Regions from separate parts of the Peribacillus sp. P4_B1 genome, predicted to be linked through region 2. Evidence: riboswitches for the same ligand, from Rfam matches in the RefSeq annotation. Region 2 holds a riboswitch; each other region holds the start of a gene.
What was found. A riboswitch is a leader RNA that binds a small molecule or an ion and turns the genes downstream of it on or off. The one in region 2 is predicted to bind S-adenosylmethionine.
Positions count from the first base shown of each region.

Region 1: linked by a shared signal. The riboswitch ahead of AC1DVK_RS12670 (methionine biosynthesis PLP-dependent protein) and the one ahead of AC1DVK_RS15635 (sugar ABC transporter substrate-binding protein) in region 2 are both predicted to bind S-adenosylmethionine.
Region 3: linked by a shared signal. The riboswitch ahead of mmuP (S-methylmethionine permease) and the one ahead of AC1DVK_RS15635 (sugar ABC transporter substrate-binding protein) in region 2 are both predicted to bind S-adenosylmethionine.

Region 1 covers NZ_JBFUHM010000018.1:64,839-72,273, reverse strand. The annotation lists gene AC1DVK_RS12690 (PucR family transcriptional regulator) at 1-378, shown strand, start outside; gene AC1DVK_RS12685 (ABC transporter ATP-binding protein) at 503-1,648, shown strand; gene AC1DVK_RS12680 (hypothetical protein) at 1,716-1,958, opposite strand; gene fumC (class II fumarate hydratase) at 2,068-3,450, opposite strand; SAM riboswitch class I at 3,787-3,900, shown strand; gene AC1DVK_RS12670 (methionine biosynthesis PLP-dependent protein) at 3,988-5,100, shown strand; gene metC (cystathionine beta-lyase) at 5,097-6,278, shown strand; gene AC1DVK_RS12660 (type B 50S ribosomal protein L31) at 6,389-6,637, opposite strand; gene AC1DVK_RS12655 (ABC transporter ATP-binding protein) at 6,774-7,435, opposite strand, start outside.
Region 2 covers NZ_JBFUHM010000026.1:6,799-14,233, forward strand. The annotation lists gene AC1DVK_RS15625 (ABC transporter permease) at 1-927, opposite strand, end outside; gene AC1DVK_RS15630 (sugar ABC transporter ATP-binding protein) at 929-2,431, opposite strand; gene AC1DVK_RS15635 (sugar ABC transporter substrate-binding protein) at 2,488-3,600, opposite strand; SAM riboswitch class I at 3,717-3,822, opposite strand; gene AC1DVK_RS15640 (GTPase domain-containing protein) at 3,920-6,661, opposite strand; gene AC1DVK_RS15645 (hypothetical protein) at 7,160-7,333, opposite strand.
Region 3 covers NZ_JBFUHM010000042.1:25,419-32,853, forward strand. The annotation lists gene AC1DVK_RS20180 (DinB family protein) at 1-421, shown strand, start outside; gene mmuM (homocysteine S-methyltransferase) at 594-1,556, opposite strand; gene mmuP (S-methylmethionine permease) at 1,546-2,940, opposite strand; SAM riboswitch class I at 3,023-3,125, opposite strand; gene AC1DVK_RS20195 (flavin reductase family protein) at 3,287-3,895, opposite strand; gene AC1DVK_RS20200 (alpha/beta hydrolase) at 3,914-4,522, opposite strand; gene AC1DVK_RS20205 (ring-cleaving dioxygenase) at 4,522-5,469, opposite strand; gene AC1DVK_RS20210 (ring-cleaving dioxygenase) at 5,494-6,471, opposite strand; partial or broken gene AC1DVK_RS20215 (nitroreductase family protein) at 6,709-7,298, shown strand.

The sequences.
Region 1 (7,435 bases), on a different contig from region 2:
GTAAATCAAGACCTGCATCATCATAGGAATCAGGAGAAAAAATGTTTTGCTTTGGCACAAGTAAATCTGCCGGATCTAAAGGTGGCTGATTTGGCAGACATCATCCCCCATTCTTTAATAAATGACCTATCCGTTACGAATTCAAAGTGGTATATCAATGAGATTCTCGGCAAGACCAAACAGGATACTGAACTTATCAAAACGATTAAAACGTATATCGAATGTAACTCCAATGCTACCTATGCCGCCAAACAGCTTTATATACATCGGAACAGCTTACAATACCGGATAGATAAATTCACTGAAAGAACTGGTCTCGATATTAGAAACTTTCGTCACGCCTTGACTGCGTACTTGATTATATTAATGAATGATTAATTTTCATCAAGAACAGGGATTGTCATCCATTTTTGTGCAATGTGCCCATACTTTTTTCTAAACTGATAGCTTAGACTATAGTTAATTAGTACAAGTAATCAGGAGTTTAAAAGGGGGATTTTTCATGGCAGAGTTAATATTAGATCATATATTCAAGATTTATGATAAAAAGGTAACGGCTGTTAAAGACTTCAACCTTCGTGTTGCCGATAAGGAATTCATAGTTTTTGTGGGACCTTCAGGTTGCGGTAAATCGACGACATTAAGGATGATTGCCGGACTGGAAGACATTTCCCAAGGGGATTTATATATAGACGGCAAGCGAGTCAATGATGTCCCTCCGAAAGATCGTGATATTGCGATGGTTTTCCAGAACTACGCCTTATATCCCCATATGTCCGTCTATGACAATATGGCATTTGGATTGAAGCTCAGGAAAACACCAAAAGCGGAAATCAAGCAAAGGGTCAATGATGCTGCAAGGATCCTCGGACTTGAAGAGCTGCTAAACAGGAAACCTAAAGCCCTTTCCGGTGGTCAGCGCCAGCGTGTGGCACTTGGCCGTGCAATTGTAAGGGACGCAAAGGTTTTTTTGATGGATGAGCCACTATCCAATCTCGACGCAAAGCTGCGGGTTCAAATGCGGGCGGAAATCGCTAAACTACATAAACGGCTGGACACCACGACGATATATGTCACACATGACCAAACAGAGGCAATGACAATGGCGACACGTCTTGTCGTAATGAAAGATGGTATCATCCAACAGGTCGGTGCACCAAAGGACGTTTACGAGAAACCCATTAACGTTTTCGTCGGCGGTTTTATCGGATCGCCTGCCATGAACTTCTTCACCGGAACATTAAAAGAAGGCACGATTAAAATTGGTGCACAAACGCTAGAAATACCCGAATTGAAGATGAAAATGCTGCGTGATCAAGGATATGTCGGAAAAGATATAATCCTTGGCATCCGTCCGGAGGATTTCCATAATGAAGGAGTTTACTTCACGGAGTCCCCAAACACAACATTCACAACCCAAATTGATGTAGCCGAGCTCATGGGCGCAGAGATCATGCTTTACTCCACATTAGAGGGGCAGGACTTCGTCGCACGGGTCGATGCCAAGAATATTATCCAGGCAGGCGAGAAAATCAAACTTGCCCTTGACATGAATAAAGCCCACTTTTTCGATAAAGGGACCGAACACCGCATTTTAGTTGAAGAAGATGAACAGATGCAGGAAAGCATGAAGTTATCTGCTAATTAAACGCAAAAAGACCCGTTCATGAATGGGTCTTTTTGCGTTTATTCAAATAATATCTAATGGGCAAACCCTATTCCTGGACCAAAACCACTTCATCATGTCCGCATTCAGAGCATTTCATGAGATGCGGGCATTGGCCTTTTTGAAGGGATTGAGGGTATCCGTCGTTTTCTTTAAGTGTGTCGATATCCATATAAGCACTGTAATCATCAGCGTAATCCATGAATTTCCCTTTATCATCAAGACCACTGCTGCACTCCGGGCAATTTACATGAATTTTTCTTAGACCGTTGCAAAGCGGGCATAAAGACATTGTTTTTCCTCCTGTCCCCGATACTTATGATTTCATTATTTGCTGATTCCATTATTTTAACATATGGGAACACCCTCCCTAAAACCAGCGGGAGGGCACTCCTATGCAATTATTTATTAACCATGTCAGCAGGATCTACCCATGCTTTGAATTCAGCTTCCGTCAGGAATTCTAATTTCAACGCCGCTTCTTTTAACGTTGAGTTGTCCTTGAATGCAGTTTTGGCGATCTTGGCTGCTTTTTCATAACCAATATGCGGGTTCAATGCTGTTACCAACATAAGTGAACGGTCTACATTTTCTTTGATTTTATCTTCATTTGCAGTGATGCCAACTGCACAATTAATGTTGAAAGAGTGAATGCCTTCCGTCAATAATTTCACCGTTTGCAGGAAGTTATAGATGATGACTGGTTTGAATACATTCAGTTCAAAGTTACCTTGGCTTGCTGCAAAGCCAATCGTCGCATCGTTACCCACGATTTGTGTCGCAATCATGGTAAGCGCTTCACTTTGTGTAGGATTGACTTTACCTGGCATGATGGAGCTGCCTGGTTCGTTTTCAGGAATGGCAATTTCGCCGATTCCGCTTCTAGGGCCACTTGCCAGCCATCTGACATCGTTCGCAATTTTCATTAAATCCGCTGCCAATGCTTTCAACGCACCGTGTGCGTAGACGATTTCGTTATGGCTTGTCAATGCATGGAACTTATTATCCGAAGTGACAAAGGGATGTCCTGTATCTGCTGCAATTTGTTTGGCCGAAAGTCCTGGGAATTCTTTTTTTGTATTGATTCCCGTTCCTACAGCCGTTCCGCCTAGGGCCAGGTTCAATAATTTTTGGCTGCTTTCCTGAATCATCGCGAGATCTTTATCGAGCATCGCTTTCCAACCGGAAATTTCTTGTCCCAAAGTCAGTGGTGTTGCATCTTGAAGATGTGTCCGGCCAATTTTCACGACATCCCAAAATTCTTTTTCTTTTGAATCGAAAGTATCACGAAGTGCTTTGATGGCAGGAACCAATTTTTCAGCGACTTCCATAAAGGCTGCAATATGCATGGCGGTCGGGAAAGTATCATTGGAGCTTTGTGCCTTGTTCACATCATCATTCGGGTGAAGGGTTTCGGATTCACCATTTTCTTTTAACCATTCATTCCCTTTGTTAGCGACCACTTCATTCACGTTCATATTACTTTGCGTACCGCTTCCCGTTTGCCAAACTACAAGTGGGAAATGTTCATCAAGCGTACCTTCAAGGATTTCGTCGCAAATCTTAACGATGGCATTCTTTTTAACCTCCGAAAGATCGCCAAGATCAAAGTTCACCTTTGCCGCAGCTTGTTTAACGTATGCAAATGCACGAACTAATTCAATCGGCATTTTTTCGTTACCGATTTTGAAATTGTTACGGCTTCTCTCCGTTTGTGCACCCCAATATTTATCGGCAGGAACTTTCACTTCACCCATCGTATCTCGTTCGATTCTGTATTCCATGTGTTCTCCTCCTATTGTTTGCACTATTCATCGAAGACCATATGTATATGAAATGAATAATGTCATATTATTCTTTCTCTTTATACATTGTACAAACTTTATTTTTTTAATGCAAAAATAACCGGCCAAGCCTCCCCCTTTTTCTTTAAAATCCATTTAAAATCGTGTTTATCCCTGGACCCATGCAAATTTTGGATATTCTTTTTAGATACATAAAGTGTTGACACCGCTAGTCTCCAATTGCCCTTTTCATGAAAATCAAAGCATTATCATCCAAAATGTTCTTGACAGCATTTTATATATATAGTAAATTCAAAAGAAATTGAATAATCTAAACTCTTATCGAGAGAGGTAGAGGGAATGGCCCGATGACACCTCAGCAACCTTCATTTGTTTCAAACCAATGAAAAGGTGCTAATTCCACAAGTTTGTGAACTTGGAAGATAAGAAGAATGACTCGTCCCTATTTAATCAAAGTCTTCTTCTTAAAGAAGACTTTTTTTTATTTTATTTAACTAAAAAGGAGCAGTGAAAACTATGTACAAAACTGAAACATATCTTGCTCAATTAGGAAATCGCAGTGAAACGGCGACAGGAACAGTCAATCCGCCAGTTTACTTTTCAACAGCTTTTCGCCATGAAGGAATCGGCCAATCGACTGGATTTGATTATACAAGGACAGGTAATCCTACACGCCAACTATTGGAACGATCCATCGCAGATCTGGAAAAAGGCGACCAAGGGTATGCCTGCAGTTCAGGAATGGCAGCCATTTCTACTATACTGGCCTTATTTAAATCAGATGATGCATGGATTGTCAGCGAAGATCTTTATGGCGGTACATATCGTCTGTTGGAACAAGGGTTTAAGAAATGGGGATTGAAGTGCGACTATGTGAACACTTGTTGTTTGGAGGATATTGAAAAAGCCATCACTCCTCACACGAAAGCCATCTTCATCGAAACTCCCACTAACCCTCTTATGCAGCAAACGGACATTAGCGCCGTTGCAGCATTGGCCAAACGATTTAATTTATTGTTAATCGTTGATAACACTTTTTACACGCCTCTTATTCAACAACCCATCCTGCTTGGAGCAGATATTGTGATCCACAGTGCAACCAAGTATCTCGGTGGTCATAATGATGTGCTCGCTGGACTGATCGTTGCTAGCGGCGCTGAATTATGTGATGCACTTGCCTTCCATCATAATGGCATGGGAGCTGTCTTGAGCCCCTTTGATTCCTGGCTGCTGATGCGCGGAATGAAAACCCTGGCATTACGGATGGAACGTCATGAAAAGAATGCCAAGATACTTGTAGATTACTTGGCGGAACATGATTGTGTTACAGATGTATTGTATCCCGGTAGAGGCGGCATGATTTCATTCCGGATCATTGATGAAGCGGCGGTCAACCCATTTTTACAATCACTCTCATTAATTTCGTTTGCAGAAAGCCTTGGAGGGGTTGAAAGCTTCATCACCTATCCTGCTACACAAACACATGCCGATATACCGCTTGAAGTCAGAACGGCGAACGGGGTTTGCAATCGCCTGCTGCGCTTCTCCGTCGGCATTGAAGACAGCGAAGATTTGATCCAGGACTTACAGCAAGCATTCGCACATGTAAAAAGGGAGGCACTACAATGACCACTCATGATTTCAGCTTTGAAACCAAATTACTTCATAATCAACATAAATTCGATCCTGCAACAGGCGGTGTGAGCGTCCCCATTCAGCACGCATCCACTTTCCATCAATCCGATATCGATCAATTCGGCAAATATGATTACAGCAGAAGCGGGAACCCAACTCGCGAAGCACTGGAAGATATCATTGCCGAACTTGAGGAAGGCACTCACGGTTTTGCCTTTTCATCAGGTATGGCAGCCATTTCAACAGCTTTCCTGCTGTTGTCTGCCGGAGACCATATCGTCATTTCCGAAGATGTGTATGGCGGTACGTTCAGGATGGTCACAAACGTTTTGACGCGTTTCAATATTGAGCATACATTCGTTGACATGACGGACCTTGAAAGCATTAAAGCTGCCATTCAGCCAAATACGAAAGCCATATACATCGAAACGCCTTCAAATCCATTACTTAAAGTGACCGATATTAAAGCAGTATGTGATATCGCGAAAAAAGCCGGTGCCTTAAGCTTTGTTGATAATACATTCTTGACCCCAGCATTACAAAAACCACTGAATCTGGGCGCTGATGTTGTCCTTCATAGCGCAACGAAATTTTTATCCGGCCATAGTGATGTGATAGCTGGACTTGCCGTAGTAAAAGATCCGGATTTGGCAGTAAAACTCGGTTCCCTCCAAAACTCCTTTGGAGCGGTTCTTGGTGTACAGGACGCCTGGCTTGTAATGAGAGGTCTGAAAACCTTGTCCGTTAGAATGGAACACTCCCAAAAAGGGGCAGAAAAGATTGCCGCCTACTTAAATGAGCAGCCTTTGGTGAAAAAGGTTTATTATCCTGGCCTGGCCGATCATCCACAGCACGAAATCCAGCAAGGCCAGTCGCTTGGTGCAGGGGCGGTCCTATCATTTGAATTGGAAAGCGAAGAAGTCTTCCGCTCTTTCGTGAACACTGTCGAGCTTCCTGTCTTTGCCGTAAGCCTTGGAGCGGTCGAATCGATTTTATCCTACCCGGCCAAAATGTCCCATGCTGCCATGCCTGCTGATGAAAGGGAAAAGCGAGGCATCACGAACAGCTTGCTCCGCCTCTCTGTCGGACTTGAAAATCCGGACGATTTAATCAAGGATTTCGATGCTGCCCTCGTAAATATTGCAAAAGGGGAAGCAATTGCTGCAAAATGATTAAAGGATGGGTGCCTCATAAATTATGGGCACCCACTTGTTTGCATCATTTTAATTCTTTTTCAACCTATTAATAAATAAAGGCCAACGATTTCTCGATGGCCTCTCTTTCATTTCTTCATATTATATTTATCCAAAAATCGGTCCACCCGTCCGCCTTTTTCAGCAAACTTCTGCTTTCCAGTATAAAAAGGGTGGGTATCTGAACTGATCTCCACTTTTAATAACGGATACGTTTGCCCATCTTCCCACTCGATCGTTTCATTGGACGTTTTCGTGGAACCTGTCAAAAATTTATAACCACTGTTGGTATCCATAAATACTACTTGTCGATAATCGGGATGAATTTCTTGTTTCACTATTATCACCTCATTGTTAATATGGGTATACGTTAAACGTAATCATTACTATTATTAATCATTTTGCTTGAAGGTGCCAATAACCGGCACCTCCTTATAGTTTAATCTTGATTATCCATACTTATTCAATTGTGCTTCAACCGGCCATCCCGTTATGCGGACCGGCCTGCAGTTCATACATTTGATAATACTTCCCTTTTAATTCCATTAATTCTTCATGTGTACCTTGCTCGGAAATCCGCCCTTTATCCAGTACAAGAATTTGGTCGGCATTTTTAATCGTGGAAAGTCTATGTGCAATGATGAAGGTCGTTCTCCCTTTTTTCAGCACATCCATTCCCTCCTGGATAATTGCCTCGGTTTCAGTGTCGATGCTTGCAGTCGCTTCATCCAATATCAGAATCGCCGGATTGAATGCAAGAGCACGTGCAAAAGAGATGAGCTGCCGCTGTCCAGAAGATAACGTTCCTCCTTTTTCAATCACGGGTTCATCCAGCCCTAAAGGAAGATGCTTCAGCACTTTGTCCCCTCCTACATCTTTTAATGATTTTTCAACCATTTCCCTTGTGATGCCTTTATGATTCAGACTGATATTGGAAGCGATGGTGCCAGTAAATAAATAGGGATCCTGTAGGACGATTCCCATATGCTCCCTAAGCGTTTGATGGGGGATATCCAAAATATTCCTTCCATCAATTTTGATTTGCCCTTCGCTGCTATCATAAAAACGGAACAGTAAATTCATTATTGAACTTTTTCCTGATCCAGTATGGCCTACTAAAGCGACCGTTTCCCCTT
Region 2 (7,435 bases):
CGGAACGGACATCATGATCAAACCATTTTGAAGGATTCCGATCAGGACTGCACCGACAAAGGTTCCAAAGGCATTCGATTTTCCCGCTCCTAAAACGGAGGAACCAATGAAGGCTGCTGCAACGGCATCCATTAAATAGGGGGACCCTGAATTGATTTCCGATGTCATGACCCTTGAAGCTAGGACAATCCCCCCGATTGCAGCTAATAGAGCTGAAAGCAGATAGGCAAGGATTTTGTATTTATTAACCGATATCCCGGAAAGTCTCGCCGCTTCCTTATTTCCCCCAATCATGTACATATAACGACCGTGCTTCGTATAAGTCAAAAAGATATGGGTCGCAATCACAATGACTGCCATGATCAGGATTATCCATGGTACCTGACCAACCTTTGCGAAAAGCTGGCTGATTTGCCCTGTTGCGAATGTCCCATCGGGCATGACCATATTTTGCGAAACCGTGGCCCCTTTTGTATAGGTAAGGGCAATTCCCTGGATAATGAACATCGTAGCCAATGTCATCAGCATGTCGGGAATTCTCAATTTAACGATCATGAATGAATTCAATGCCCCTACGACAAGTGAGGCACCGATTGCAGCTAATATGGCAATCAATGTATCCTGTGAAAACCAGACAAACATTGAGATGACGATGGCATTGGCCAATGATGCGACGGAGCCGACGGAAAGGTCGAACCCATTCACTGTCAAGGATATCGTTATGCCGATCGCAATGATGGTCACGATTGAGATGGAACGCAGGATGTTGATCAGATTAGTAGTTTGAATGAAAGATGGATTGGACACGGCAAAAATTCCAATTAGAATGACAATCGTTAATATTGTGCCGTATTTATAGAAAAATTCGAACAGGTCCACCTTTTTCTTCGCTTTCGCTGTCTGTGTAACAGAAATGGGTGTACTCATCCTAATTTCCTCCTGTTGAATAGAATAGTAGTTCTTCTTCATTCGTTTTGCTTGTTTCTAGTTCGATGACAGTGCTCCCGTCATATAACACGTATGTCCGGTTAGTAATGCCAATGATTTCGGAGAGCTCTGATGATGCATAAATGATCGCTTTCCCATCCCTCGCAAGCTTTGCAATCATTTCGAATATATCCTTCTTGGCTCCAACATCGACACCTTTCGTTGGTTCATCGAATATGTATACATCCGCATCGGCTATAAGCCATTTTCCAATGGCAACCTTTTGCTGGTTACCACCTGAAAGGTTTTCGACTTTCACCTCCCCTGAAGGAGTTTTAATGCCGAGACTTGCGATCATTTCCTTCGCTTTTTCCATTTCCGCCTTACGATCCACAAAACTGAATGTCTTGCAGAATTTGCCGATACTGGCTGCAGTCAAGTTCGCCGATACTGATTCCTGAACAAGGATCCCTTCTTTCCTGCGTTCCTCAGGTATAAGTGCCAGACCGCTTTTTACTGCTTGGTGCGGTGATTTCAAAGAAAGCTTTCGGCCATTTAGGATGATTTCACCTGCTGTAATCGAAGTATGACCGAAAAGGCTTTTACACAACTCCGTTTTCCCAGACCCGACCAACCCTGCCAAGCCGATTATCTCCCCTGCTTTAATATGCAGACTGACATTTTTAACTTTCTCTGTATCTGACAATCCCTTCACTTCCAGAATAACGTCGCCAATCGAAGAATTCACTTCAGGGAACTGTTCATCCATGGTTTTCCCTAGCATATTCTCTATCACTTCGTTACGGGTGATGTCTTCCATCTTTCGACAAGTGACAAGCTCCCCATTCCTCATGATCGTAATTTCCTCACAGATTTCAAAAATCTCAGGCAGACGATGTGAAATGAAAATGACTCCAACACCTTTTTGCTTTAATTCATTTACAATTCGAAAAAGTTCTGTCGTTTCTATATGACTTAACGGAGCAGTTGGTTCGTCGAGAATCAGGAATTTGCATTCTGTCGAAACGGCTCTTGCTATCAGGACCATCTGTTTTTCAGCCAAGGTAAGGTCTCTTACCAGCTTTTTCGAAGGGACACGAATTTTCATATCTTCAAGAATTAAAGAGGCTTGGTTGTGCAGCTCTTTCCATTGAACTATCTGTTTTTTTCCCATGTTTTGGACCATATCATTCAACATTATATTTTCCCCAACGGTTAAATAAGGGATGAGGGCCGTATCTACTTCCTGATAAACTATTTGAATACCCTGTTCCTGCGCCGCTTTGGGCGAGCGGATATTCTGCTTTATCCCATCAATAAAAATGTCACCTGAATAATGAACATGGGCTCCCGATAAAACCTTCATTAACGTCGATTTCCCTGCTCCGTTTGCACCGACCAATGCGTGGGTTGCCCCTGATTGTATAGAAAAGTCAACTTCACTAAGCGCCTTCACTCCTGGAAATTCAATCGAGATTTTCTTCATTTCTAGTTGCGTGCCCATGTCCATTCCCCCTTATTGAACAGACACTCCCTTCACTTGCAAGAGAGTGTCCCCTTTTACTTTTTATAATGAGCTTTCAAAACTTTCATCCAATCTTCTTCAAATTCCGTTGATACACCCCATCCTTCGACAATACCAGACAGATTTGCCATGTTAACGGCTTCTTTTGAGGCTTGGATTTGCTTTTGTGAAATAAGTGAAGCCTCTAAGTCATAGGTTTGCGGTGTTTTTTCGCCCGCTAATTTTTTTGCCAATATCCTCATATTCACTGCACCAATCAACTTGGGATCGACGGCTGCCGTGTAGGACCATGAGCTAGCGGCCGATTGGATTTCCTGAAGATCTGCATTCGATACATCAATTCCGTATATCTTCACTTCATCGCGGCCCGCTTCTTTAATCGCCCGGGCGGCACCGATAGCGAAGGCATCCCATGTTGCGAAAATGGCATCCAATTTACCTTTTGGGTATTTATTCAGCATTGCGGCTACTGCATTTTGTGTTTGAACCGAAGTATCTGCAGATGCCACTCCGAATCTTTCGACTTCCCTAATTCCAGGGTTTTCTTTTAATTTTTCCTGATAAACTGAATTTCTTCTCACCATTGGAGGAAAACCATCCACCCAAAGGTAAGCAATCGCCGCTTCACCTTTCTGTTCTTTTATCAGTTTATCGAAAGCCAGTGTTGCCAGCGCTTCATCATCCTGTGAAGTTAATGTCACACCTTCTATTTTAGATAAATCGCTATTTGAATCGAATGTGACAACGCTTTTACCTGCATCAACCAACTTTTGAACGTCATTCACTGTTGCTGCATCATCACCATGGGAGATGATATAGCCGTCATAATCTTCCTGCAAAGCCTGCGCGATCGCATCATGGAATTTAGCCGTATCCCCATTGGCTGTATACGTATCCACTTGAAAGCCCATTGCTTCTCCTTCTTCCTTCGCTCCAGCAAGGTATTGGGCCGTATGATCATCACCGCCAATTTTACGGATCACTTTGATTTTGGCCCCTTCCCCATCAGCAAATCTTTCCGGTACATTTTCAAATGATACTTTTTCTTCTTTCTTCGATTCTGTGGAACTCTGTCCTGTAGAACAACCCGTTAAAAGCAACGCCGAAGCGATGGCTGAAACGAATATCCCTTTAATAGATCTTCCCATCTTGTTTCCCTCCACATTCTCCTATTATTCTTATCAGTTAAGTTGGTGTAAATCATAAAATAAAAACCTCTCTAGTAATAGAGAGGTTTAATCAGCTGTATTGCAGACTTATCCCTCTCTTATCTGTCAAAACATTTCTGTTTTGCAGGATTTAGCACCAATTCCTAATGGAACGGTTGCTGGGCATCTTAGGGCCAGTCCCTCCGCCACTCTTGATAAGAGAATATATCGTGTTACGTTTTTCGTAATTATCACTTTATAGGGATATAGTCGTAAAGTCAATAGTTTTTCGAATATTTGAAATGTTTCCTGCTACTTTTTATTTTCTTTGAAGCTGGGCTAGACGCTTTTTCTCAATTTTTTCAAGTCTCTCCAACTGACGTAGTTTCACTTCGAACACAGTGATCGGATCACGGTAAACTTCCGGATTTTCTTTCATATGCTCCAATGCAGCCTGGTAGTCTTTAATTTCAGTCTGCGTTTGCTCTATTGTTTTTTGAAGTAAGGCAAATGAGCTGCGATAGAAAAGTGAGATGTCCCGATCTAAAGATTTTTCAAACAATCCAAATTGGGTAAGGAAGCGTTCAGTGATCATTTCCGCAACATCCTGGTAATCTTCACTTTCCAAGTATTTCTTATAACGATTGTACATATTGGCTTTATTTTGCGGTATTGCCCCAAACAGCTTTCCTGCTCCTTTAAGCAGCAATTGTGATGGAGTCCTTCGCAAAAGGATATTAACGTCATCGATGCGGATACTGCTTGTCATCCGGTCGGCATCACGGCGCCAGTCATCCAATACCCTGAAGTCACCTGCCAGCATAATCCGTTCTTCTTTGTATAATTCATTGAATCCGGCACTCATCTCATCCATAAACTGTTGGCTTTGTGAGAACTCCATTTGGGAACTAGCAATCCAATCTTGAAGAGAACGGTAATATTGAGGCATGATCTTGTCAGAAATGAAGGCTTGAATCCGCTCATTCATTTCATGGTTCAACTGTATATGGACCTGACTGAAATCACTGCTTTCCGTTAACGATTTAGAGCAATCCCTCAGTAATTCAGGAATTTTAGAAGAAAGCTGACTTTTCACTTCATCCTTAAGCACACGGTACGACCTTATGATATTTTCACTTTTTTCTTTTTCTAAATCAGCCAGTTGATTGACCGCACCATTCAATTTGACTTCCATCTGTTCATTCCAAGAGATGGAATGCTCGCATTTCCGTTCATTGGCTGTCCGTTTTTCTAACAGATAAGATAAAGTTTTACGAATGAAAGCAAGGATTTTTTCAGACCTTCTTTCTTTCCAATTATCATCTTGATAATTCGATTGAAGGAATGCAGAAAGGTCATTCAACTGCTGCTTGCTGTCATAAAGTTTAGAGAAAGCGAACACTTTCGCATTCGGGAAATATGCATTCACTTTATCCCATGTTTCGTCTTCCATCCGGACCGCGACTTGATCACTGTATATCGTATCCATTTTATTTAATAAGAAATGAATCGGCAGTTTCGGAGCCATCATTTGAATTTCCAATAACAGGTCCCGTTCACTACCGGTGAAAGGCGCCCGGGCATCAAGAACGAACATCAGGCCATCACTGCCATGTAAATAGCCTTGGAAATCCGATTCCACGCTTTTTTCCCCATTGAACCCCGGTGTATCCAATAATCGCAGACGATTATTTCTAAGATAGTCACTAATAAGCGTCACATCGACAATAGTCCCGCGCTGGCGGCGTGTTTCATCCAATTCAGTTAGCTCCATGACAACCTTGCTATCTGTATCGGTAATTTCAAGGATTTCCAAATCATCCCCGTCTTTGACGCTGACTAGTGAAGAATGATCTTCGGCAGCGATGCTCTCGCCAACTATTGACTGTATAAAGGATGTCTTGCCATTTCCTGTACTTCCCACAAGAAGAAGATTGAAATTTCCGGTATCCTTAAGCCCCTCGACCATCCATTTAAGCTTATTGCCAACCCTTAAATCATTCTCTTCAGCCCATTGGATGATAGAATTGAACAGTTTCTCTCCCGCTTCCAGTCCGCCTCCCAATTTAGGCGATTTCGAAAGCAGGCTTTCTGCATCCTGAATGACCAGCGCATTAATCGTATCCGGGAAGATTTCATTCCAGGACAGCGCGGATGCCGCCGCAAACAGCGAAAGCTCCCCATCTGCGATTTTCAGCCAGTTTTCCAGCAACCTTGGCACGACAGGGCTTAAATCTTTGATTAGGTGCGTTCCTTCCAACAGGCCTGCATATGCATCCCTGTAATAGACGGAAAGCTCATCCCATACATCCCCTTGGTTTAATTCGATGGTATCTATCAAGTTATTAATCACTCTTAGCCATTCAAAATAAGAATCGGTATATTTATAATTTTTCCAGAGGGCAACCGTCACCTTTTCGAAACGACCCTGGTCAAGTGTGTATAGCGAACCAAGGACAGTTGAAAAGTAGTCCGGATCCATCGATTGGGCAACCCCCTGCTGGATATACGTTTTCAACACATCGAACCAGCCCATTGATTCTGTACGGATACTTTCATTCGCCGCTAATACCACCGCACTGTTCCAATCCTTTTGTTCTTCAAAAAAGGCTCGTGCGATTTCCGTGACATTCGGATAGTCAGGTTGAAACTCTACTGCTTCTTTCACGACTTTGGAAGCCAAATCATTTCTAGATTCAACTATGTAAAGGGAAAACAGTTGCAAAAGAACCTCCGTTTTCAAAACCGCTTCATTCGTATCGACGGATTTATAAATATCCTCTGCGGTTGAATACATTTCCAGTTCAAAATAAGCATCAGCGATGTTTTTCTTCGCCCATGAACCAAGTTCACCTTCTATGTTTTCCCATTTAAAAATGGCTGCTTCAAAGTCATGGTGCTGAAAGTATACTTCACCTTGAGCGAATCGAATTGCCGTTAAATCCGCTCTTTCTTTTTTTTGTTCCACGAGAAACATTTCACCCAAAGCTTGAATGGGGTGTTTCCTTGTATCCTCAATCATCGTTTCATAATATTTTTTCCCGATCAGCCGTTCGTCCATCTTTATTCCCCCGATATATTTCATATTTTCAATTAAAGGATAATCACTAATTTGAAAAGCAGTCAAGAAGCCCTAACATGCAATTAATAGGTTCCTTTAGTTAAGAAAATCATTTGTAAACCTTAAAATGTTATTTTAACAAAACAATATGGTAACAACATGTCACCACTCTTACAATTTTAAAACAGAAACGAATGGAACTGTAATGATTTTAATGAACCGATACAGAGATGTCATTTCCATATTCGAGAAATTATGTTTTTTCTAGTTTAACCGGTATCTGAAAAGTTTAGCGAACCATTCTTTATACATCTAAATTACCAGAAGTCCAGCCCTTTAACTACCTAAAACTAAAAACGGTAATAAGACAAATCCTCTACCCCACTCATTACTAATATCCCATTTTATCGTTCATATAAAAAAGCAGCACCCTCATTCGTGAAAGGTAACTGCTCTCTGATAAGCTCCGAACAGTCATTGTCCTTTGACAAATTAGGATTATACCCCTGTACGCTTACGTTGGTTATTCGGCTTTTTGGTCAACTGGCTTTTAAGCTGTTTCGTTTTCTTCACTACGCCGGTTTCCAGTTTATCTTTACTTGATCCTGCTTGCTTTTGAGCCAGTTTTTGTTTGACTGCATCCGCCAGGCTTAACTTTTTATTTTCAGACATAATGTTGTCTCCTTTAGTGTTCTGCCTTCTATTATAATATAGTTGCGGTTAGAAAGATAATAGGGAGTTATATCCGATTCTTTTTGCAAAAAATACCCCTCG
Region 3 (7,435 bases), on a different contig from region 2:
AAAAGTGCTAGAGGATATCACTTTTGAACAGGCAATTTGGAAACCAGCTAATCGGGCAATGAATTCCATTTGGGAATTAGTTTGTCATTTACTTTTCTATGAAAAGAGATTTCTGATGCGATTTCTTGGTGAAAAAGCGAATGAACCACAGGCAGAAAATAATGAATCTACATTTCGATTACCAACTGAGACGTTAGAAAATTGGAAGGAAACAAAACAAGAATACTTTTATGTTCATCGTGAACTTGGAAAAACACTAGCAAAATCAGAACATGAAGATTTGTATAGACAGATTCCAGGAGAAGATAATTCATTAGTGCTTGAACTGAAGAGTTTAGCAATGCACGACGCATATCATATTGGGCAAATTGTATTCCTCAGTAAAATGCAAGGAGCTTGGGCAGGGAAACGCAGCTTTTAAAAAAGCTTCATTAGCTTTACAGTTATTCCATTATAGTGGGCTTTAATGGAATAAGAACGAGAACGTCCAAATCGGACGTTCCCATATTTTATAGCTGAAAACAACAATACCACTTAACAAAGCCCTGTTTTTTATATAATGATTATTAAAAACAGTTGATATAGGAATAAAGCTATGAGGATACCACTTCGGAAGGTCGCCACTTTCTTGAAATCTCTTCAATATGATGAGGTGCCGTTCTGCAGCATCCTCCGATTAAACGTGCCCCAGCATGGTGCCATTCTTCAGATTTTTGTTCGAGCGTGTTACATGATTCTTGACCATGCCATGTTTTAGTTTGTGGATCATAGGTTTCACCAGAATTCGGATAAACTATAATTGGTTTTTTTGTGTTCGCACTTAACACCTTGATGGCGTCCGTGACAACTGATACTGGTGCACAGTTAATACCGATCGCAGCAATTTGCTCACTGTCCTCAAAGAACTTTGCACAATCCTCCAGCAATGTACCGTCACTTATTGCTTTCTCATTTTTCAAGGAAAAGGATAGCCAAGCATATACTTCTGGATAATCTTTCAATAATGAATTCAATACTTTTGCTTCTTGCAGGGATGGAATCGTTTCAAATGCTAAAAGGTCAGCACCTGCTTCAATCAAAGCTGATATTCTTATTCGATGAAATTCTGCTAAAGTTTCATCTGAAACACCATAGTTTCCTACATATTCTGAACCATCAGCGAGGTAAGCCCCATAGGGTCCTACTGATGCAGAAACCAATGGCTTAGGTCTATTCGTTTGCGTCTCTTCCTTCCAAAAATCATCTCTCGCTCTTCTTGCGAGAAACACCGTTTTCTGAATTAACTTCAGGGCCTCTTTTTCTTGTATTCCACGCAGGGAGAAACCTTCAACAGTAGCTTGGTAGCTTGCAGTTATCGCACAGTCCGCTCCTGCACGGAAATAGTCAGTGTGAACCCGATAAATCACCTCTGGATTTTCAAGTAATACACGGGCAGACCACAGCGGATCGTCCAAATCACAACCATACCGCTCAAGCTCTGTAGCTAAAGCTCCGTCCAGAATCATGACTGAATGTTCTCGTAAAATAGCGTCAATTGGGTTAATTTTATTCTTCAAGATCTACGCCTCTTTTCTTTGAAGTTTGTGTTACATAATAACTTCCATAGCAAAACAAAATAAATGGAATACCGCAATAAAGCGCAATCCGTTGTGTAGGATCAAATGCAATTCCTATACAAGAAGCAAGACAAAGCATGAAAGAAATGATTGGTACAAGCGGATATAATGGTGTACGATAAGCCAAGTCATTTACTGAATTTCCTTCTTTTATAAATCGTCTCCGAAATAGGAACTGTGAAGCGCTAATACTCATCCAAACTACAACCACGGCCAGACCCGAAATGGACACAAGCACTATATATACAGTATCCGGTGCAATAACACTAGAGAACAGGGCTAAACCACCGCCCAACATACTGAAAATGACTGCATATATCGGAACACCTCGTTTTGTTAATATTGCGAATATTGGTGATATGGTTTTCTTATCTGCAAGTGACCAAAGCATTCTGGAAGAGGCATATAGACCTGAGTTTGCAGCAGACAAAATGGCAGTTAAAATAACAAAGTTCATAATATCCGCTGCATAAGGCACTCCAATTCGTTCAAGAACGGCCACAAAGGGGCTTTCTAATACGCCTGCATCCGAAATAGGCAATAATGCGGATAATACAACGATGGTTCCTACAAAAAAGATAATCAATCTCCACAATGTCAGACGAATTGCCTTTGGTATCGTTTTTTCTGGATTCACAGTTTCTCCAGCTGCAATTCCGATTAATTCAGTTCCAGAAAATGCAAAATTCACTGCAAGCATCGTCATGATAATGGCAAAAGCACCATTAGGAAATAACCCTGCACTTATAAAATTGGAAAATAGCGGTGCTGATTGAGAGTTAGTCATCGGTATAAAACCTACCATTGCAGCAACTCCCAAAATAATAAATATCACGATCGCAATTACCTTTATTGACGCAAACCAAAATTCAGATTCAGCGAAAAACTTGACAGTCAGCGCATTTAATACAAAAACCAAAATGGCAAATAGAGCACTCCAAATCCAGACATTGATTGATGGATACCATCTCTGCATCAACAATCCAGCGGCCGTGAATTCCGAACCTAGTGCAACAGTCCAGGTTAGCCAATACAACCAGGCTACTGTATACCCTGTCCCAGGTCCAATGTATTTGGCTGCATAGCTATGAAACGCACCTGTCTCGGGCATATGTACTGCCAGTTCACCTAAACATAGCATGACCAGATAAACCACTAGTGCCCCTATCAGATACGAAAGGATAGTGCCAAACGGGCCAGCCTGTTGAATCGTATAACCCGTACTTAAGAATAAACCAGTTCCAATCACCCCCCCAAGCGATAGCATGATTAAATGCCGTGCTTTCATTTCCCGTTGAAATTCATGCTTCCTTTTGTTCTCCATTGATACTCCCCTTCATCCTGCATCCAGAAAAAACGAAAACGCACTCTAATAAGAGTGCGTTACTGACAAATAAAAACGTAGGGTCTCATCTATCAGGGTTTCACCCCCTGGAATTAGCACAGTGTCGTAGCAGACCTGTTGCTGAGGTTTCATAGGGCCAGTCCCTCCACCTCTCTGGATAAGAAATTTATTTTTTTATTACTTTATCAATCTATGAAAAAATTGTCAAGTATTTGTTTTGGATTGTAAAGACTTGCTTTTTTGCGGGCAAGTCGCTCAAGACTTGGAGATAACGGAAGATAGAAAAAAAAAAGTCGACATCTTTTTAAAGGTGTCGCCACAATTCTTAAGGACGTTCCAATTCAAATAATTCTCCTAGTTTTGTATAGGTATGACCCGCTAATCTTGCGACAGGTTTTAGCCCATTCTGATCAATTCGGCCATTATGGTAAATATCTTGCTCTATATGATAGCAGACTATTTTCCCTATCAATAAATCACAACCGGGTTTATTCTGGGAACCTGCCAATGGTATCGCATGCTCTAATATGCACTCAAAGCGTACCTTTGCTTCTTGCAATCCTGGTACGGATACCTTATCACTGACAGCCGGCGTGAAATTAGTAAGACCCAATTCACTTTCGTCAGATGGGAGTTCCTTCGCCGTTCGATTTGCATCAGCTACATTATTCTCATCAGTGATATGAACAACGAATTCACCTGTTTGAATTGCATTTCGAGCCGTGTCCTTTGAAGCTCCTTCTTTCCGTTGAACAGAAATGGAAATCATTGGAGGATTTGAACTGACTATGTTAAAAAAGCTGAACGGCGCTATATTGATTGTACCGGTTTCGGATTGTGTCGTAACCAAGGCTATAGGTCTCGGTATAATGCTTCCAGTCAAAAACTTATAATTATCCCGTTCAGTAAGACTTTCAGGATTAACAGAAATCATCTTCATTCCCTCTCATTCTTATAAAAAGTTCTTTTGAAACCATGAACCCGCTGCCTCAACCTCTGAACGTGTTAACTGATGACCGTAATTTTCCCATTGAACATCAACTGTAGCACCAGCTTGCAGTAAAAGTTGATTAAGTTCATCAGTTTCTGCTGCCGGGCAAATCGGATCGTTTTTACCTGCAGCAATAAATACAGGTATATCCGAAAGGGACGGCAAAGCAATCCCTCGTCTAGGCACCATGGGATGATGAAGAATCGCCCCTTGTAATGCCCCTTCGAAATGGAACAGCAAACTTGCCGCTATATTTGCACCATTGGAATAACCTAATGCTACCACTCTTTCACGGTCGAAGTCATATTTTTTGGACGCTGATTCCAAGAAGTCATAAAGCTCCTTCGTACGAAAGATCAAATCTTCTTCATCAAAAACCCCTTCGGATAACCGGCGGAAAAAACGGGGCATTCCGTTTTCAAGTACATTTCCCCGTACGCTCAATACGGATGATCCCGGTGAAACCATTTCCGCTAATGGCAAGAGATCTGTTTCCGTTCCTCCAGTGCCATGTAAAAGCAAAAGCAATGGCGCTTCTGGATTACTTCCTTTTTGAAAAATATGCTTCATCATTTATCCTCCTCAAGTACTCTCGGCACTGCCGGCAGTAACGTTTTCTCCATGATTCCCCTTTTTTCTTCCAGCCATGGCGGGAGCATTAATTTACTACCCATCGTTTCCTTCGTTTCATCATGAGCGAAGCCAGGTGGATCTGTGGCAACTTCAAAAAGTATACCTCCATCTTCCTTGAAATAAATGGCATCGAAGTATTGACGGTCTGTAAAGGGTGTCACACCATAGCCATGGTTGGCGATATGCTCCCTCCATTCTTTATGATCTTCATTATCGATTGCACGCCATGCAAGATGATGGACAGTTCCCACTCCGATGTTCCCATTTGGCAAAACCGTTTTTTTAACATCTATCAAATTTCCGATGTCCGATGTGGATTTGAAGCGGATGTAATCGCCCTCTTCCCCCATTTTTTGCAGGCCCATCACTTTCTCTAATAGTTCCATCGTTTTGATCGGTTTTGACGTCAATAATACGGCACCGCCGAATCCCTTGACCGCCTTGGAAGCTGGTACACCACCGAATGACCACTCGCTATTTTTCCCTTCTTTACGCTCAACCAGTTCAAGTTGCAAACCATGGGGATCTTGAAATTCTAGATATTCCTCTCCAAAACGTGAAACTTTCTCGAATACTATATTAAACCTGTTCAACCGCATTTCCCAGAAATCCATTGAACCTTCCGGAACCGCATATGTTGTAATCCCCACTTGTCCAGAGCCAATTTTCCCTTGGTATGCCGCAGGCCAAGGAAAGAAAGTGATGATGGTCCCTGGTGAACCTGATTCATCCCCAAAATATAAATGATAGGTTCCTGGGTCATCAAAATTGACGGTTTTCTTGACCATGCGCATTCCCAATACCCCAGCATAAAAATCCACATTCTCTTGAGGATTGCCTACAATTGCTGTTATATGATGTATTCCCGCGGTTTTCTTTTGCATGCTGATTACTTCCTTTCCCGGTGATTAATTTGTTGATTTTGTATTCAGCGGTTTTAAATTCGATTCAATATCCTGTCTTTTCGATTCTAAAAAAGGTGGTAAGGCAAGGTTTTCACCTAGGTGCTGCTCTGCTTCATCCACAGTAAAACCAGGCCCATCTGTCGCTAGTTCAAATAAGATGCCATTCGGCTCCCTGAAATAGAGGGAACGAAAATAAAAGCGGTCTACATAACCCGAGTTCACAAAATTCGATTCACTAATTTTTTCCATCCATTTTCTCAGTTCCCCTTCATTATCCACCCGAAAGGCAACATGGTGCACTCCGCCCCTCCCCAATCGTTCTCGAGGGATGTCCTTCCTCTCTTCGATATGGATTTCCGCTCCTGTTCCACCCTCACCTGTCTCGTAAACGACAATCGGATTTTGCCCCCTTAAAGAAGATGGGTATGTTCCTGATTTCCGGAATCCCAACACCTCCGTTAGTACGCTTTGTGTCTGGTCAATATTGGGTACAGTGAGTTTTACTGGTCCTAATCCAATGATGGAAAACTCTTGCGGTACCGGGCTTCCATCCCATGGTACACCTGCTTGAATTCCGTTACTACCCTGATCGGAAACCAGAAGAAGCCTTTGCCCCTCAGGATCTTTAAAAGAAAGCACCTTTCTTTTAAAACGGGTCGATATTTCATCATGCTCAACATTGCATTCTACAAACCGTTTTTTCCAATATTCAAGTGCTCTATCATCCCTAACCCTTAAAGAAATTTCTGAAATGCTATTGTTTCCTTCGTGAGTGCGGGCAGCATTGGGAATTTCAAAAAACGTCAGTTCTGTACCCGGTGACCCAATTTGATCTCCATAAAATAAGTGATACACACGAACATCATCTTGATTCACCGTTTTTTTGATTAATCGCATCCCTAACACTCTCGTATAGAATTCAAAGTTGTTTCCCGCTTTAGCTGTAATCGCTGAAACATGATGTAATCCTTTTAATTCCATCTGTACCACTCCAATCTTTATAAATCTCCCCTTACGGAGATGAATTATCCGAAAATAATATCTCGAATTCGAGATATTCAACTAGAGGTAAATTACTTTTAATAAAAATATCTTGATTTAAAGATAAATGATAGTGATTTATTTGTCAACCTTTCTTTCATTTAAATATTTCACCCGCATTCACTTATAATAAAATATTAAAACCAGGTCAAACGGTATAATTAATGGAGGTGTAATATGGCTACAGATTTTTTATGCGCAATTGAAGATAGGCGCTCTTATTATTCCCTTAGCAAGGTAAGTGTTGTATCTGATAAAGGATTAAAGAAGTTATCGATCATGCCGTTCAATATTCCCCTTCCGCTTTCGACTCCCAAAGTGCAAGAGTGATTGTTTTAAGTGATCAAAGCCATGACCAATTTTGGGATATCACGAGAGAAACATTACGAAAAACCGCCGGGGACAAAGATTTTGGAAAAACGGTAGAAAAAAAGAAGTCATTTAAAAATGGTTATGGTATGGTTTTATTCTTTTAAGACCAGGCCATTATTGATGGGCTTCAAGAACAATTCAAAACGTATGCCGATAACTTTCCGATTTGGTCGAACCAATCATCTCGCATTTTACAATTTGCGTATGGACTTCATTGGAAATCGAGGGGTTCTGTGCAAGCCTTCAGCATTATAATCCCTTAATCGATGAAGAAGTGAAGAAGGCATGGGATATTCCTCGGGAATGGAAACTCATCGCACATATGTCCTTTGGAAAAACCACTGCAGAACCTGGGGATAAAGAAATTCTCACCTCTTGAAGAACGGGTAAAATAGTATCGATAATACAATAAAGGGCTAGCTCTATTTGCCGAGCCAGCCCTTTCATTTATCACTTTAATAATCCGGTAATGTTGCAAAGAATTTTGAAAATATCAGTGATGCAAAGCCTATATACGCCAAAACCGGCATGA